Regions from separate parts of the Mycobacterium sp. IDUB_21 genome, predicted to be linked through region 1. Evidence: predicted binding sites of a transcription regulator. Region 1 holds the regulator's gene; the other holds the start of a gene.
What was found. Region 1 encodes LexA, which represses DNA repair genes until DNA is damaged. Its sites were predicted from a motif close to CGAACANNTGTTCG; they were not measured.
Positions count from the first base shown of each region.

Region 1 (4,963 bases):
CTGTTGGCCGAGCGGCTCGGAGTGCGCAGGACCATCGGGTTGGGCACCATCCCGATGGCGGTGCCGCACACGCGCCCGGTGACCCTGACCGCGCACTCCAACAACCGCGAGCTGATCACCGACTTCACTCCGTGGATCACCGAGGTCCAGGTTCCGGGCAGTGCCTCCAACCTGCTGGAGTACCGGATGGCCCAGCACGGTCACGAGGTGGTCGGGTTCACCGTGCACGTGCCGCACTACGTATCACAGACCGACTACCCCGAAGCCGCCGAAGCTCTGCTCAAGCAGGCAGCCCAGACCGGTTCACTGCAGTTGCCGCTGGCCGAGCTCGGTCAGGCCGCCGCCGACATCCGAGCCAAGATCGACGAGCAGGTCGAGGCGAGCGCCGAGGTGGCCCAAGTGGTGACGGCACTGGAACGCCAGTACGACGCGTTCATCGCCGCGCAGGAGAACCGCTCACTGCTGGCCCGCGACGAGGATCTGCCCAGCGCCGACGAACTCGGCGCCGAGTTCGAACGATTCCTGGCTCAGGAGGCGAAGAAGGACCGAGGCGACGACGACCCGGTGTGACCGTGGGTCTACCCCGTTCGCCGCAGCGCAGCGGTGAGATGGTTCTGTGCCGGTTGGCCGACCGCCCCCATGTCCAACGTGTAGGACAACTCGTCGCCGTCGAGGCGGTAGCGACGGCTCAGCGCCGTCACTTCTTTGGCTGTAGGCGCCAGTCCGATCGTCGGCGCGGACATCTCGAGTTCGATGCCGTTCGCGATCACCGCGTAGCTGCCGACCTCGATCTCGGTGATGCCGCTGGGGTGCGCCAGCACCCACTCGACCCGGCCCGGTTGCGGCACCCGGAGATACCCTGATTCGGCATGCAGCGGCAGACCGTCAGCAGCCGACTTGGTCTTCTGGCCGTAGATGAGAAACGGTTTACCGACGTGCGAGAACACCACCTCTTCGAGGTAGTCGAACGACGGGATCGTGGGGTACACCCCGGAGCCCCGGCCGGACCAGGTGCCCAACAGCGGTGCCAACTCCACAAGATTCGGGTGCAGGTCGGGTGCCATGAGATCAGCGTAGTGCGCGGTGCGGTGCCGCGAGCCTCAACCGGTACTGGGCACTTCGCGGTGCTCGCGCAGCGCCTCGATCTCCCGCTCGAAATCGGCCGCCGAGGAGAACGAGCGGTACACCGAGGCGAATCGCAGGTAGGCCACTTCGTCGAGTTCGCGCAGCGGGCCGAGAATCGCCAAACCCACCTCGTTGCTGGGGATCTCCGGTGAACCCGCCGCGCGCACAGCGTCTTCCACCTGCTGGGCCAACAGGTTGAGCGCATCGTCGTCGACCTGCCGGCCCTGACAGGCCCGGCGCACCCCGCTGATGACCTTCTCCCGACTGAACGGCTCGGTGACGCCGCTGCGTTTGACCACGGCCAGCACCGCACTCTCCACAGTGGAGAAGCGTCGGCCGCATTCCGGGCAGGAACGTCGGCGGCGGATGGCCTGACCTTCGTCGGTTTCGCGGGAATCCACCACCCGAGAGTCTGGATGGCGACAAAACGGGCAGTGCATGGCCGCTCCTTCGCCGTGCCGAGAGCCGGGCACCTGCAATAGCTGAGGCGACCCGGACCACTGGGACAACTGAGAGCGTACCTGCGCGAGCACCGGGCGGCGCGTCGTAGTAGCCGCGGCCAGCGGCCGGCCGGACATCGACATTCAGCCGATCGGGGCGATCAGCGTCTGGCCGGCGTCCAGTGCCACCGATTCCAGCTGGTTGAGCTCGCGGATCCGATCGACGACCTGGCCGTTCGGCGCGTCGGGAGCGACCCGGGCCGCCAGATGCTGCAGGTTCTCACCGCTCTGGACCCGCACCACGCCCAACTGATCGGGCACTACCGGCTGACCGCCGGCCGCCGCGGCACCGAACTGGGCCACCAGCCCGAGCCATATCGTGATGCCCGCGGCGAGCAGGGCGAGCACGACGGTGGTCGCTGGTGTGATGGGCTTGGCGGGCTGTGGCCGATGAGCAGTGCGCGACATCAGTACGCCGCTGCCGCGGTGCCGCAGCGCCGCGCCGTCGGGTCGCGATCGCACGAGTCGGGCGGGGCGGGTGTGGACCGCACACGCACGGCCCGACGTGCCGGGGCCGCGGCGGGTCCGGACTCGCTCGGACCCAGCCGGGTCGAACGTCGGAGCGGTCGTGTCGATGAGCATCATGTGCGGTTCTCCTCACTCGCGTCGGCGACCGGTGTTCGCTCGACTGTTCGAATCATAATCGATTGTATGTTCGATATCCGAACATGTGATCGATTTATTGTCGAAAACGTTAGCGAAGCCCTCCGACAACAAGGGGTCACCAGGGCGTCGCCGGCGTCCGACTTCGAACGCGCGCGCGACACACCTCGAACACATGTTTGATTAATCGCGAGCAGGCGACTACATTCGCCCCTATGAGCGACAGCAGCACGACCGCAACCCGGGGACCTGCACCTGATTCACCGCTTACCGCCCGGCAGCGCACCATTCTGGACGTCATCCGCGCTTCGGTGAATGACCGGGGCTACCCACCGAGCATCCGCGAGATCGGCGACGCCGTGGGGCTGACGTCGACCTCCTCGGTCGCCCACCAGCTGCGCACACTGGAACGCAAGGGCTATCTGAGGCGCGACCCCAATCGGCCGCGCGCCGTCGACGTCCGCGGCGCGGACGAGTCGGCCGCCGCCGCCGCGCCGCGCACCGACTTGGCCGGCTCGGACGCGCTGCCCGAACCCGCCTTCGTACCGGTTCTGGGCCGGATCGCTGCGGGCGGGCCGATCCTCGCCGAGGAAGCGGTCGAGGATGTCTTCCCACTCCCCCGCGAATTGGTGGGTGAGGGCGAGCTGTTCCTGCTCAAGGTCGTCGGTGAGTCGATGGTGGATGCCGCGATCTGCGACGGGGACTGGGTGGTGGTGCGCCAGCAGAATGTCGCCGACAACGGCGACATCGTGGCCGCGATGATCGATGGGGAAGCCACCGTCAAGACCTTCAAACGCACCAGCGGTCAGGTCTGGCTGATGCCGCACAACCCCGTTTTCGACCCTATTCCGGGCAATGACGCGGTAGTGATGGGCAAGGTGGTCACCGTAATCCGCAAGGTCTGACGGACGGTTCGGGGCGGCTACCGCCTACCGGGTGCCGCCGAAGCCGGTAAGTGAGAAGAACTCCTGGCGGGAGCGCGCATCGGTTCGCAGGGTGCCCAGCAGGGTCGAAGTGACGGTGATCGACCCGGTGGCATATACGCCGCGCAACGTCATGCAGGTGTGCTCGGCGCTCATCACCACTCCGACGGCACGCGGCTGCAGTTGTTCGGTGAGCCAGTCGGCCACCTGCTTGGTGAGGCGTTCCTGCACCTGGGGCCGGGCAGCGAAGTAGTCGACAATCCGGGCCAGCTTCGACAGACCCACGATGCGGTCGCCGGGCAGGTAGCCGACACAGGCGGTTCCGGTGAACGGCAACAGATGGTGCTCGCAGACCGACCGGAACGGGATGTCGCGGACCAGCACCAGTTCGTCGTAACCCTCGTCGTTGGGGAAGGTGGTGGCCTCGAAGGGCTTCGGGGTGAACATCTCGGCATAGGCGCGCGCCATCCGGCGCGGGGTGTCCCGAAGTCCCTCGTCGGTGGTGGAGATGCCCAGCGCATGCAGCAGTGCCGCGGCTGCCTGTTCTGCGGCGTCGAGATCCGGCACCGGGCGACCGACGTCGCACAGGTCCGCGTACATGGCTACCGACATCTCAATCTCCCCTATCGACAGTCAGTGTTGTGTTTAGATTGGCGGCATTCGGCCCTATTTGTCAAACTTTTTTGGTGTTACATTGGGGCCATGAGCTCCCCTTCCTGCGGCGGTCTGGATCCGTTGGCCGGGTTGAGCAGTCTGGACGACCCGGTCCGGCGACGTCTGTATCAGTACGTCGCGTCGTGCGACGAACCGGTGGCCCGGGAGGACGCCGCGGCCGCCGCGGGAATCAGCCGCACCCTGGCGGCCTACCACCTCGACAAACTCGCCGAGGCCGGGATCCTGTCGGTGAGTTATGCCCGCCCCGCCGGCCGGTCCGGGCCCGGTGCCGGGCGCCCCGCCAAGCGCTATGCCCGCACCCGAGACGAGCTGTCGGTGAGCGTCCCGCCGCGCAACTATCGCTTGCTGGCAGACCTACTGGTCACCGCGCTGGCCGGCGATGACGCCGGCGCCGTGCGCTCCGCGATCTCGGCGGCTGCCCGCCGGGCCGGCCGGGCCGGAGCATCCGAGCACGGTGTCTTAGAGGCGCTCTACGAATTCGGCTACGAACCTGCGGTCACCGCCGACGGGGACATCGAGCTGCGAAACTGTCCCTTCGAACGTCTGGCCCGCCAGTACACCGAGGCGGTGTGCGGGCTCAATCTGCAACTGATCCAGGGCATGTTGGAAGGTGTCGGCGAGCCGCCGCGGCGGGCAGCGCTGACTCCGTCTGAGCGACGGTGCTGTGTCACGGTCCGAGCATCAGGAGGTGGGCGCCGGTGACCCTGCTGGAGTCGTTGGGACTGGACGCCCCGGTCGTGCAGGCCGGGATGGGCGGCGGCGTGGCCGGAGCGGAGTTGGCCGGCGCGGTGTCGGCGGCCGGGGGGCTGGGCACCGTCGGGCTGAGCGATCCGCGCCGATTCGCAGCAGAGCTGCGTCGCGCTGTGACGCTGGCCGGTGGCCGTCCGGTGGCCGCCAATCTACTGGTGCCGTTCACCCGCCACGCCCATATCGACGCCTGCATCGCGGCCGGTGCCGCCCTGGTCGTGTTCCACGACGGGGCTCCCGCACGCTGGATCGCGGCGCTGCGGACCGCACGAATCCCGGTGCTGTGCACCGCCGGTGATGCCGCGCAGACCCGTCGGGCGCTGGCTGCCGGCGCCGATGGCCTGGTGGCGCAGGGCGTCGAGGCCGGCGGCCATCTGGTGGCCGACCGGC
Region 1 covers NZ_JBVAXQ010000018.1:63,879-68,841, reverse strand. The annotation lists gene ACZYY4_RS21395 (proteasome assembly chaperone family protein) at 1-570, shown strand, start outside; gene ACZYY4_RS21390 (peroxynitrite isomerase) at 579-1,064, opposite strand; gene nrdR (transcriptional regulator NrdR) at 1,101-1,565, opposite strand; gene ACZYY4_RS21380 (LysM peptidoglycan-binding domain-containing protein) at 1,710-2,210, opposite strand; gene lexA (transcriptional repressor LexA) at 2,444-3,133, shown strand; gene folE (GTP cyclohydrolase I FolE) at 3,158-3,763, opposite strand; gene ACZYY4_RS21365 (helix-turn-helix transcriptional regulator) at 3,854-4,528, shown strand; gene ACZYY4_RS21360 (NAD(P)H-dependent flavin oxidoreductase) at 4,525-4,963, shown strand, end outside.

Region 2 (4,963 bases), on a different contig from region 1:
CCGTCGGCGGGCGCCGGCCGGGCGCTGACCCAGGGAAAGATCTACAACCGATCCGGCGACATGGTGGCCGCAGTGATGCAGGAGGGGCTGACCCGCTACCCGTCCGGGTACCAGCCGACCGGCGAGTGAGTAGCCCGCGCATCGGCGTGCTGGCACTGCAGGGCGACGTACGCGAGCACCTTGCCGCACTGAATGCCGTCGGCGCCGAGGCGGTGTCGGTGCGCCGTCGCACGGAGCTCGACGACGTCGACGCCCTGCTGATTCCCGGTGGGGAGTCGACCACCATGAGTCATCTGCTGCGCGAGCTTGCGCTGACCGACCCGCTGCAGGCCCGGCTGGCCGACGGGATGCCGGCATATGGATCCTGTGCGGGAATGATTCTGCTGGCCACCGAGATCGCCGACGCGGGCGCCGAGGGCCGGGCCGCCATCCCGTTGTCGGGAATCGACATGACCGTGCGGCGCAACGCCTTCGGTCGGCAGGTCGATTCCTTCGAGGGCGATCTGGCGTTCGCGGGCCTGGATGGGCCGGTGCACGCGGTGTTCATCCGGGCGCCCTGGGTGGAGCGGGTCGGGCCCGGGGTCCAGGTACTGGCACAGGCCGCCGGACACCCGGTTGCGGTGCGGCAGGGCGGGGTGCTGGCCACCTCATTCCACCCGGAGATGACCGGCGATCACCGGATCCATCGGCTGTTCATCGACATCGTCGCAGGGCAAGCCTGATCGGTCCTCAGCCGGCGGGGTGCACGCCTGCGCCGACTGCCCGGTCATTGCGCGTGTACCGGGCAGAGCGCATCGCTGCCCTCCACGGTATTGTGACCCGGCTCATAGTAAACACCCGATGGCGCAAGCAAGGTGCACGGTGCCGGAGCGCGGACGTCGTGGCCGTAGACTCACTGGGCGACCTTTTCTCCAGCCACAGTGAGGTAGGACGGCTATGAGCGGCCATTCCAAATGGGCCACCACCAAGCACAAGAAGGCCGTCATCGACGCCCGCCGCGGCAAGAACTTCGCCCGGTTGATCAAGAACATCGAGGTCGCGGCGCGGGTCGGCGGCGGAGATCCGTCGGGTAACCCGACGCTGTATGACGCCATCCAGAAGGCGAAGAAGAACTCGGTGCCCAACGACAACATCGAGCGGGCCCGCAAGCGCGGCGCCGGTGAGGAAGCCGGCGGGGCGGACTACCAGACCATCACCTACGAAGGCTACGGGCCCAACGGTGTTGCGGTTCTCATCGAGTGCCTGACCGACAACCGCAACCGCGCCGCCGGCGAGGTGCGGGTGGCGATGACCCGCAACGGCGGCACCATGGCCGACCCGGGTTCGGTCGCCTACCTTTTCAGCCGCAAGGGGACGGTCACCCTGGAGAAGAACGGGCTGACCGAGGACGACGTGCTGGTGGCGGTGCTGGAGGCCGGCGCTGAAGACGTCACCGACCTGGGGGAGAGCTTCGAGGTGATCTCGGAACCGGGTGACCTGGTGGCGGTGCGCACCGCGCTGGTGGACGCCGGCATCGACTACGACTCGGCCGAGGCCGGCTTCCAGCCGTCGGTCAGCGTCGCGGTGGACGTCGATGCGGCCCGCAAGGTGTTCAAGCTGGTCGAGGCCCTCGAGGACAGCGACGACGTTCAGAACGTGTGGACCAACGTCGACCTGTCCGACGAGGTGCTGGCCGCGCTCGAGGCCGAGTAGCGACCCGCGCCGGTGTCTGCGATTCATTTCATCTCTGGCCTGCCGCGGTCGGGCTCGACCCTGCTGGCCGCACTGCTGCGGCAGAACCCGCGCTTTGAGGCCGGGATGTCGGGCCCGCTGGCCGGATTGTTCGGCGCCCTGCTCGGCGAGATGAGCGCCCGCAACGAGTTCTCGGTGTTCATCGACGACACGAAGCGGGAACGGATCCTGCACGGGCTGTTCGACAGTTTCTACGCCGACTGCCCCGCCGAGGTGATCTTCGATACCAACCGGGCCTGGTGCGGCTGGATGCCGGCGGTCTCGCGGTTGTTCCCCGAGGCGAAGATGATCGCCTGCGTGCGCGAGTTGCAGTGGGTGGTCGACAGCATCGAGCGATTGATCCAGCGCAACGTGTTCACCCCGTCGTCGATCTTCGGTTTCAACCCCGGCGGCACCGTCTACACCCGGGCAAACGGCGTGGTGGGACAAGACGGAATGGTCGGCGCGCCCTACGACATGCTCAAACAGGCTTGTTACGGCGCGCAGCGGGACCGGCTGCTGGTGGTGCAATACGAGTCGCTGACCACCGACCCCGAGCGCACGATGCGCGCCATCTACGACTTCATCGACGAGCCGGTGTTCGAGCACAGCTTCGACAACATCGACTACGACGTCACCGACTTCGACGAACGCGCCGGCACGCCGGGGCTGCACACCGTGCACGGCGCGGTCAGAGCGCAGCCGCGCGACACGGTACTGCCGCCGGACCTGTTCGGCCGGTTCGTCCGCGACGCATTCTGGCGCGACCCGGCGAGCATTCCCGCCGGCCTGCGGGTGGTGTGAGGACGGCGCGATCCGCGACCGCGACTCCGCGTGTCCTGCCGGGGAGCGTCGGCCCCGACCGCTACTGTTCGAACAGGTGTTCACTACGGTAGGGAGCGTGCGGTGCGGGTGATGGGTGTCGACCCCGGGCTGACCCGCTGCGGGCTGTCGGTCGTCGAGGGCGGCTCCGGGCGCCAGGTCACCGCCCTGGACGTCGACGTGGTGCGCACCCCGGCCGATCAGCCCCTGCCGCAGCGACTGCTGACGATCAGCGACACCGCCGAGTACTGGCTGGACACCCACCGACCCGATGTCATCGCCGTCGAGCGGGTGTTCTCCCAGCAGAATGTCTCCACTGTGATGGGCACCGCCCAGGCGGGTGGGGTGATCGCAGTGGCGGCCGCCCGGCGTGGCATCGACGTGCATTTCCACACGCCCAGCGAGGTCAAGGCCGCGGTGACCGGCAACGGCGCGGCCGACAAAGCTCAGGTGACGGCTATGGTCACCAGAATCCTTGGGCTGCAGCAAAAGCCGACACCCGCCGACGCGGCGGACGCGCTGGCGCTGGCGATCTGCCACTGCTGGCGCGCCCCGATGATCGCGCGGATGGCGGCCGCCGAGGCGTTGGCGGCCGAACAGCGCCGCCGCTACGCCGCCAAGCTCAAGGCGGCCCGGGCATGATCTCCTCGGTGCGCGGTGAGGTCATCGACATCGCACTCGATCACGTGGTGGTCGAGGCGGCCGGGGTCGGCTACAAGGTGATGGCCACACCGGCGACACTGTCGACGTTGCGCCGCGGCGGCGAATCCCGATTGATCACCGCGATGATCGTGCGGGAAGATTCGATGACGCTGTACGGCTTTCCCGACGCCGACGCGCGTGATCTGTTTCTGACCTTGATCGGGGTGTCGGGGATCGGGCCCAAGATCGCCCTGGCCGCCCTGGCGGTCTACGACGCGACCGCGCTGCGCCGGGTGCTGGCCGACTCCGACGTCACCGCGCTGACCCGGGTGCCCGGGATCGGTAAGCGCGGGGCGGAGCGCATGGTGCTGGAACTGCGCGACAAGATCGGGCCGGTGGCGGGGGAGGGCGGCGTCTCCGGTGCAGCCGTGAATGGCCACGCGGTGCGCGCACCGGTGGTCGAAGCCCTTGTCGGGCTTGGCTTTGCCGCCAAGCAGGCTGAAGAGACCATCGACAAGGTGCTGGCCGAGGCCCCTGAAGCCAGCACGTCTGACGCCCTGCGGACCGCGCTGAGCCGGCTGGGGAAGACCAAATGAGCGAACCCGACGACCGCGACGAGACCGAAGCCCGCGAGGTGTCGCCGGCGCTGACCGTCGGCGAGGGCGATATCGACGCCGGTCTGCGCCCGCGCAGCCTGGCCGAGTTCATCGGTCAGGCCCGGGTACGCGAACAGTTGCAGTTGGTGATCGAGGGCGCCAAGAACCGTGGCGGCACACCGGATCACATCCTGCTGTCCGGCCCGCCCGGCCTGGGCAAGACCTCGTTGGCGATGATCATCGCCACCGAACTGGGCAGTTCCCTGCGGGTCACGTCGGGGCCCGCGCTGGAACGTGCCGGAGATCTCGCGGCGATGCTGTCGAATCTGGTCGAGCACGATGTGCTGTTCATCGACGAGATCCACCGCATCGCGCGGCCCGCCGAAGAGATGTTGTACCTGGCGATGGAGGACTTCCGGGTCGATGTCATCGTCGGGAAAGGCCCTGGGGCGACATCGATTCCGCTGGAAGTGGCACCGTTCACCCTGGTCGGCGCGACCACCCGCTCCGGTGCACTGACCGGTCCGCTGCGCGACCGGTTCGGGTTCACCGCGCACATGGATTTCTATGAGCCGGCCGAGCTGCAGCTGGTGCTGGCGCGTTCGGCGGCGATTCTGGGCATCGAGCTCGGGGCTGAAGCGGCCGCCGAGGTTGCGCGTCGCTCACGCGGCACCCCGCGGATCGCCAACCGGCTGCTGCGCCGGGTGCGCGACTACGCCGAGGTGCGCGCCGACGGGGTGATCACCCGCGACGTGGCCAAGGCCGCGCTGGCGGTCTACGACGTCGACGAGTTGGGTCTGGACCGCCTCGACCGGGCGGTGCTGTCGGCGTTGACCCGCAGTTTCGGCGGCGGCCCCGTCGGGGTGTCCACGCTGGCGGTGGCGGTGGGGGAGGAAGCGGCCACCGTTGAAGAGGTCTGCGAGCCGTTCCTGGTGCGCGCCGGGATGGTCGCCCGCACTCCGCGGGGCCGGGTCGCGACCGCGGCGGCCTGGACACACCTGGGCATGATTCCACCCGCCGGGGCCGGCGGATTCGGGCAGTCGGCGCTGTTCGACTCCGACTGAATCGTCGGCTACAGCTTCGCCAGCTCCTCGGCCAACACGTCGAGGCCCTCTGCCAGCAGCTCATCGCTGATGGTCAATGGCGGCAGCAGCCGCAGCACGTTGCCGAACGTGCCGCAGGTCAACACGATC
Region 2 covers NZ_JBVAXQ010000017.1:21,355-26,317, reverse strand. The annotation lists gene tesB (acyl-CoA thioesterase II) at 1-129, shown strand, start outside; gene pdxT (pyridoxal 5'-phosphate synthase glutaminase subunit PdxT) at 126-722, shown strand; gene ACZYY4_RS20680 (YebC/PmpR family DNA-binding transcriptional regulator) at 937-1,692, shown strand; gene ACZYY4_RS20675 (sulfotransferase family protein) at 1,705-2,514, shown strand; gene ruvC (crossover junction endodeoxyribonuclease RuvC) at 2,617-3,174, shown strand; gene ruvA (Holliday junction branch migration protein RuvA) at 3,171-3,770, shown strand; gene ruvB (Holliday junction branch migration DNA helicase RuvB) at 3,767-4,834, shown strand; gene gabT (4-aminobutyrate--2-oxoglutarate transaminase) at 4,843-4,963, opposite strand, start outside.
Region 2: ruvC (crossover junction endodeoxyribonuclease RuvC) is a predicted target of LexA. The motif match lies at 2,584-2,597, and genes of this name have one in related genera.